One region of the Superficieibacter sp. genome, then DNA from elsewhere that is predicted to be linked to it. Evidence: predicted binding sites of a transcription regulator. Region 1 holds the regulator's gene; the other holds the start of a gene.
The links. Region 1 encodes PurR, which represses purine synthesis genes. Its sites were predicted from a motif close to CANGCAAACGTTTGCNTG; they were not measured.

Region 1 (4,217 bases):
ACCCACCAGAAATGACTGCCCCACCGGCCACTGCACCCAGCGCATTACCGAGGTTGAACGCGCCAATATTAACCGATGACGACAGCCCCGGCGCTTCGCTGGCAACCCGCATAACCCGCATTTGTAAGGGCGGAACCACGGCAAAGGTTGCCGCGCCCCATACCAGCATACTGACGGCCGCGCCGAATTCGTTACGCGCCAGCAACGGGATCGCCAGCATAATCGCGATTAGCAACAGCAAAAATCCTTTCAGCGTTGCGCTCACCGAGCGGTCGGCAAATTTGCCCCCCAGATAATTGCCGATGGAAAACCCCGTTCCCACCAGCACCAGCATGACGGTAATAAACGCGGGCGTGGCGTCGGCGATGCTGTGCAGTACCGGCGCAATGTAAGTATAAAGCGTAAACATCGCGCCCGCGCCGAGCACCGTGGTCAACAGCGCGCTTAATACCTGCGGGCGCACCAGCACTGACAGTTCCTGACGCACATTTGGCCGCTCGCCTGCCCCACCTTTCGGCAGCGAGAACCACAGGCTGAGCATCGCGATCACCCCTAATCCGGCCGTCGCCAGAAATGACATCCGCCAGCCGATGGTTTCACCCAGCCACGTCGCCGCCGGAACGCCACCAATATTGGCAATCGTTAGCCCCATAAACATGGTCGCTACCGCGCTGGCCTGTTTATGCTTCGGCACCACGCTCGCCGCCACCACCGATCCAAGGCCAAAAAACGCCCCGTGGTTAAGGCTGGTGACTATACGCGACAGCATCAGGGTCGTGTAATCAGGCGCGATGGCAGAAAGCACGTTGCCGAGGGTAAAGATGGCCATCAGGAAGATCAGCGCATTACGCCGCGCTCGGTGTGACAATAATAACGTCATCACCGGCGCGCCCACCATCACGCCAACGGCATAGGCGCTGATCAACATTCCGGCGGTAGGTATAGAGACGCCCACGCCCTCGGCGATGGTCGGCAGCAATCCCATCGGAGAAAACTCGGTGGTGCCAATACCAAACGCCCCAATTGCGAGCGCCAGCAAGGGGTAATTCACTTTCATTCACAGACTCCGTTTCAGCCGTCGAAATAACGGCACGACGAAAAGATGTCAAAAGCATGACATTAATCACAAAAAAACAGAAGTTACATAAATGGCAAAAGAGTATTGCGGAAAAGAGAACAATCAGCGAGGGAGGTGGCCCTCCCCCGGAAAATCAATGCAGCGCAGCAACCAGACCGCTGGCAACAATCAGACCCAGAACAATAATCGTCGTTACCAGAGAAAACTTAAGATCGGTACTCATCAATTTTTACTCCTTGTTATTACCCTGTGAAAAGTGAGCTTGTTCATTTTTACACACCTGACGGTGAAAATCTTGCCTGATTTAGATTGATCGCCATTTTTTCGCTTTCCCTTTTGCTCAGAATCGGCCAAAATTCCACGCTTAATTATAAGCGTACCAGCCATTGACCCCCACCTGACGTTCTGTGTCGTTTTCCCGGCCTGTTGCAATCATCACATTTTGCGCCAGGGGTGTGTGCAGGCAAACGTTTACCTTTATTTGCAGGCGTTCAGTAATCGGGTCTGGAGTAAGATTTTAATGGCAACAATTAAAGATGTCGCGAAGCGCGCAAACGTTTCCACTACAACCGTATCACATGTTATTAACAAAACGCGTTTTGTAGCGGAAGACACTCGTGAGGCGGTATGGGCGGCGATAAAAGAACTTCACTATTCCCCGAGTGCGGTTGCCCGCAGTCTGAAGGTCAACCACACTAAATCAATTGGCCTGCTGGCGACCAGCAGCGAAGCCGCCTATTTTGCGGAAATTATTGAGGCGGTCGAGAAAAGCTGTTTCCAGAAAGGCTATACCCTGATCCTCGGTAACGCCTGGAACGATATTGAAAAACAGCAGGCCTATCTGTCGATGATGGCGCAAAAGCGCGTCGATGGCCTGCTGGTCATGTGTTCTGAATATCCGGCTCCCCTGCTGACCATGCTCGAAGAGTACCGGCATATTCCAATGGTGGTAATGGACTGGGGCGAGGCGAAAGCTGACTTCACCGACTCGGTCATTGATAACGCATTTGAAGGCGGCTACATGGCCGGGCGCTACCTGATCGAACGCGGGCACCGGGACATCGGTATTATCCCCGGCGCCCTGGAGCGCAATACCGGCGCAGGTCGCCTGAGCGGTTTCCTGAAGGCGATGGAAGAAGCGCAGATCACTATTCCGCAGCCGTGGATTGTGCAGGGTGATTTTGAACCGGAATCCGGCTACCACGCGATGCAGCAGATCCTTAATCAGGCCCATCGCCCGACGGCGGTCTTTTGCGGCGGTGATATTATGGCCATGGGCGCACTGTGCGCCGCTGATGAAATGGGTCTGCGGGTGCCGCAGGATATTTCAGTCATTGGCTATGATAACGTGCGCAACGCGGAGTTTTTTACTCCGGCGCTGACCACCATCCATCAGCCGAAGGATTCCCTCGGCGAAGCGGCGTTTAATATGCTGCTGGATCGTATCGTTAATAAACGCGTCGAGTCGAAGTCCATTGAAGTGCATCCGCGCCTGGTCGAACGTCGCTCGGTGGCCGACGGCCCGTTTGTGGACTATCGGCGTTAAGTTATTCATCGGGAGCCGCAGCGTCCGGCTCCCGCAGCCATTCCCGGTTCAGCGTTTCACTGTCCCCCAGATACTCCAGCAGCCACGCCAGCGCAGGTGAGATATCGCTTTGCTGCCAGGTCAGGCAGCAGGCGGCATCAGGAAAAGGATTTTCAAGTTCCAGCGCCCGCCACTTTCCGTTGTCAATCCACGGACGGGCAAAATGCGCGGGCACCATCGCCACGCACAGTCCGGCGGAAATACAGGTTGCCGACGATCCCCAGTCCGGCACCACGACCCGTTTCTGATTATCCAGTAGCCAGGTAATGCGCTTGGGCAGCGAACGCGAGGTGTCTTCACGTACCAGCGACGGCCAGTTGCGCAACTCATCATCGCTCAGCGGCCCCGGCAGACTCGCCAGCGGATGATCGTGGGCGACCACGCAGCGCCAGCTTAGCATTCCCATATCGCGAAACGCGTAGCGCCCGCCGACCGGGATCGCCTGGGTTGCGCCAATGGCCAGCTCCACCCGCCCGTCGGCGAGGGCATCCCAGACACCGTTAAACACTTCCTGGAAGACAATAAGCTCCACGTCGGGAAAGTGACGGTAAAAATCGACAATCATCTGCCGGGTTCGCTCCGGGCGGACAATATTATCCACCGCAATCGGCAACTGACTGCGCCAGCCGTGAGCGATTTGCTGGCACTGCTGACGGGTGATCTGCATTTTTTTGATAACAGTCCGCCCTTCTTTCAAAAACCAGCTCCCGGCAGGCGTTAATTCCACATCCCGGTGCCGCCGCTCAAAGAGACTAACGCCCAGCCATTCCTCCATTTGCCGCACGGTATAGCTGACCGCAGAAGGCACACGATGCAATTCCTGGGCAGCAGCGCTGAAACTGCCGTTGCGTGCGACCGCATCTATCACTTCGAGGGAATATTCCGACCACATTTTCTGCCTGCAAATTTTTTGATGTCACCGCGCAAATATTAGCGTTTCACAAGCCGGAATGCACTGCCTACACTCTGGCGCACTATCATCTGTCATCAATAAGAGAATAACGATGCAACCTGGAAAAGGTTTTCTGGTCTGGCTTGCCGGGCTGAGCGTGCTGGGTTTTCTGGCCACCGACATGTATTTACCGGCGTTTGCGGCGATCCAGCGCGACCTGAATACTCCAGCCGCTGCGGTCAGCGCCAGCTTAAGTCTGTTTCTGGCAGGCTTCGCACTGACCCAGTTAATTTGGGGACCATTGTCGGATCGTTACGGCCGGCGTCCGGTTCTGCTAAGCGGGCTGGCTATTTTTGCGCTCGGTTGCCTGGGGATGCTCTGGGTTCAGGATGCCACCACCCTGCTGATCCTGCGGTTTGTCCAGGCGGCAGGTGTCTGCGCGGCGGCGGTCACCTGGCAGGCGATGGTCACCGATTATTATCCGGCCCAACGAATTAATCGTATCTTCGCCACCATCATGCCGCTGGTCGGGCTTTCTCCGGCGCTGGCACCGCTGCTGGGAAGCTGGCTGCTGGTACATTTTGACTGGCGGGCGATTTTCGCCACTCTTTTCGTTATTACGATCCTGCTGATGCTGCCCGCCCTGCGTCTGAAACCCGCCC
Region 2 (4,217 bases), on a different contig from region 1:
ATCATGGACAAATTTGACGCTAATCGCCGCAAGCTGCTGGCGTTAGGTGGCGTTGCGCTGGGCGCAGCGGTCATCTTACCATCGCCAGCATTTGCCACCCTCTCGACCCCACGTCCGCGTATTTTGACGTTGAACAACCTGCATACCGGTGAGTCAATTAAAGCGGAGTTCTTCGATGGCAGAGGCTATATTCAGGATGAATTAGCAAAACTTAACCATTTTTTCCGTGACTATCGCGCGAATAAAATTAAGTCCATCGACCCAAAATTATTCGATCAGCTTTATCGCCTTCAGGCGTTACTGGATACGCGTAAACCCGTGCAGCTCATTTCCGGCTATCGCTCGTTAAATACTAACGATGATCTGCGCAAACGCGGCAGCGGCGTGGCGAAAAACAGCTACCACACCAAAGGTCAGGCGATGGATTTCCACATTGAAGGTCTCTCATTAAGCAATATTCGCAAAGCGGCGTTATCTATGCGCTCAGGTGGTGTAGGATATTACCCGAGTAGCAACTTTGTGCATATTGATACCGGGCCGGTCCGGCACTGGTAATCAGGCGCTTAATGAGACAGGAGCAGCATGAACTATCGCATTATTCCGGTAACCGCTTTTTCTCAGAACTGTTCATTAATCTGGTGTGAACAGACCAAACTGGCGGCGCTGGTCGATCCTGGCGGTGACGCCGAACGTATTAAACAGGAAGTCGCGGCGTCAGGCGTGACGCTGATGCAAATTTTACTGACTCACGGTCATCTGGATCACGTGGGTGCCGCTGCTGAACTGGCAGAACACTATGGCGTGCCGGTAATCGGACCGGATAAAGAAGACGAGTTCTGGCTACAGGGACTGCCTGCCCAGAGCCGGATGTTTGGCCTGGATGAATGTCTGCCGCTGACGCCGGATCGCTGGTTAAGCGAAGGCGACAATGTCAGCGTCGGCAATATCAGTCTTGACGTTTTACACTGTCCGGGGCATACACCAGGACACATTGTCTTTTTTGATGCGGCTTCCCGGCTGCTGATTTCAGGCGATGTCATTTTCAAGGGCGGTGTAGGGCGCAGCGATTTTCCGCGCGGCGATCACAGCCAGCTGATTGATTCCATCAAGCGTAAGCTGCTGCCGCTCGGTGATGACGTGACCTTTATTTCCGGGCACGGACCGATGTCCACCCTCGGTCATGAGCGTCTGCATAATCCTTTCCTGCAGGATGAATTGCCGGTCTGGTAATTAACGTCCCGCAATAAAAAAGGCCGCAACATGTTTGCGGCCTTTTGTCTTTATGATGTTATTACAGGACTGCGACAATAGCCTCGCACAGCGGGGACATATTGTCCGGCGTCATGCCCGCCACGTTCACGCGCCCGGAAGCGACGGCGTACACGCCAAACTCTTCGCGCAGACGCAGCACCTGCTCTTTGGTCAGACCGCTAAAAGAGAACATGCCATTTTGCCGGGTGATAAAGCTGAAGTCGCGATTCGCGCCTTTTTCCTGGAGCGTATTCACAAACAGCAGGCGCATACGCTGAATGCGCTGGCGCATATCGTTCAGTTCCTGCTCCCAGATGGCACGCAGGGCGTCGTTGCTCAGAATTGTTGCTACCACTGCCGCACCGTGAGCCGGTGGGTTAGAGTAGTTAGCGCGAATGGTGGACTTCATCTGGCTGAAGGCACGGTCGGCGGTGGCCGCATCTGCTGCAACCAGCGTACAGGCACCTACGCGCTCATTATACAGGCCGAAGTTTTTCGAGAAGGAGCTGGCAACAATCAGTTCCTGATGCAGCGCGGTGAACGCGCGCAGGCCTTCTGCGTCTTCTTCCAGACCACGGGCAAAGCCCTGATAGGCGAAGTCAAACAGTGGCAGCCAGCCTTTTGCAACAGAGAGCTGCGCCAGCTGTTGCCATTGCTCCAGCGTCGGATCGATACCCGTCGGGTTATGGCAGCAGCCGTGGAACAGAACCACGTCGCCCGCCTGGGCTTCATTCAGGCTTGCCAGCAGACCGTCAAAATCCAGCGCGTGGTTAGCGGCGTCATAATAGTTATACTCGCGAACCTCAAGGCCCGCCGCGTTGAATACGCCCTTATGGTTAGGCCAGCTCGGATTACTCACCCAGACGCGTTTAGCATCGGTATTTTTAGCAATAAAGTCGGCAGCGACGCGCAGTGCGCCCGTACCGCCCGGCGTCTGTGCCGTGCGCGCACGTTTGTCGCTGATAATGGCGCTGTCTTTACCAAATAACAGTTCCTGCGTGCAGCGGCCAAATTCCGGGATACCGTCAATTCCGAGGTAATTTTTTGTTGTCTCGTTTTCCAGCAGATATTGTTCTGCTTTTTTCACGCTGGTCAGCACCGGCGTCTTGCCAGTTTCATCTTTATAAACACCAATACCCAGATTGATTTTTCCCGGGCGGTCATCGGTACGAAACAGATCGGCGAGGCCCAGAATCGGGTCGGCAGGGGCTGCGGTAATGTTCTCAAACATGGCGACGTTCCATTATGATTACGAAGGGAGATCCGCTATCAGGTTAACGGGAGATGAGACAAATGCCAACCGTTTGCGACAAAAAGCGACGGTCTTTTTAAAAGAGAAAACTTTTTACTGGCAGGCATAAAAAAACAGGACCGAAGTCCTGTTTTTCAAGCATATACCAAAGGGATATAGCGATTAGAACTGGTAAACGATACCCACTGCAACAGTATCATCAGAACCAATGCCCAGCTCGTTGTCGCTGTCGATCTGGTTGATGATGTAGTCTACGTAGGTAGACATGTTTTTGTTGAAGTAGTAGGTCGCGCCCACTTCGAAGTAGTTCACGAGATCAACATCGCCCACGCCTTCGATGTCTTTGCCTTTAGACTTGGTGTAGCCCAGGGACGGACGCAGGCCGAAGTCGAACTGATACTGTGCAACCAGCAGCACGTCTTCAGTTTTGTTAGCGTAGCCGCCAGGGATACGGGTCGCGTTACGGGTTTCGCTGTAGGTACCGGCCAGGTAGATGTTGTTCGCATCATACTTAACGGAAGTTGCCCACTGTTCAGCGGTATCACCATGACCCCGCAGGGCAGGATTCTGCTGATCGTTAGTGCGGTCAGCGGCACCGTAGCCACCCACAACGCCGAAGCCGTCAACTTCGTAGCTCAGAGAGCCAGCCCAGCCGTCGCCGTTAGAACGGTTAACGGTAGAACGCTCGTTTTTACCCAGGTACTGGGCAGCGAAGTTCAGGCCGTCAACCAGACCAAAGAAGTTGGAGTTACGGTACGTTGCCAGACCGCCGTTACGACCAGCAAAGAACTGGTCAGCGCTTGCAGTGTCGCCGCCGAATTCTGGCAGCATATCGGTGTAACCCAGTGCGTCGTAAACCAGGCCATAGTTACGACCGTAGTCGAAAGAACCTGCATCGCCGAATTTCAGACCGGCAAACGCCAGACGGGTTTTGTTACCGTTCTGGGCATCAGCGCCTTCAGAGTTGTTACCGTTGAACTGATATTCCCACTGACCATAACCAGTCAGTTGGTCGTTAATCTGAGTTTCCCCTTTGAAACCAAGACGGGCATAAGTCTGGTCGCCGTTACCGCCGTAGCTGTTGTCACCATTGTCTTTAGAGAAATAGTGCAGACCGACCGCTTTACCGTAAATATCAACCTTGTTGCCATCTTTATTATAAACTTCGGCAGCGTTAGCTGCGCCCGCTACCAGCAGGGCAGGGATTACCACTGCCAGGATATTGCGCTTCATCATTATTTATTACCCTCATTGGTTTTTTTTGAACACCTGCCACTGCCGCCAATAAATTCTGTCAATATAAATTTACGGAACCATTGATGAGAGTTTGGTGTCTTTCTGTGTCTGAAGGCATCTTTCCATTCATAACAACGTTTCGCTAGCCTGAAAGTGCTACAAATGTCTTAAATAAGTAACAAAAAGAAATAATGTGTAAGAATTTATTAATTTTGAGGAACTTTGTGAGAGACCTCAAACTTCCGAACTAATCGATGACTAAATCGGCACTGTGTATCCTATATATATGAAATGCTTATATTTAATTTAGATAAAAGCCTTTCTTATCGTAAAGTCGGTCCAATCTCTGTTTTTCCTCTGTTTGCATTTAGCCATCTGGATTTCCGCAATAAGCTGAATTTTTCTGCTATGTATTAAGATTTAGCTTAACCGCAATAAGAATGTGGGGAATTTTTTGTACAGTTTTGTAACGCCGAAA

Region 2: RT197_RS07595 (amino acid aminotransferase) is a predicted target of PurR. The motif match lies at 2,545-2,562, and genes of this name have one in related genera.

What each region holds. Positions count from the first base shown of each region.
Region 1 is NZ_DAMAPU010000001.1:762,959-767,175, forward strand. Features, by position in the region: gene RT197_RS03895 (MFS transporter) at 1-1,057, opposite strand, end outside; gene RT197_RS03900 (YnhF family membrane protein) at 1,212-1,301, opposite strand; gene purR (HTH-type transcriptional repressor PurR) at 1,599-2,624, shown strand; gene punR (DNA-binding transcriptional activator PunR) at 2,626-3,555, opposite strand; gene punC (purine nucleoside transporter PunC) at 3,668-4,217, shown strand, end outside.
Region 2 is NZ_DAMAPU010000003.1:174,923-179,139, forward strand. Features, by position in the region: gene RT197_RS07585 (YcbK family protein) at 4-555, shown strand; gene RT197_RS07590 (MBL fold metallo-hydrolase) at 583-1,230, shown strand; gene RT197_RS07595 (amino acid aminotransferase) at 1,292-2,482, opposite strand; gene ompF (porin OmpF) at 2,666-3,739, opposite strand.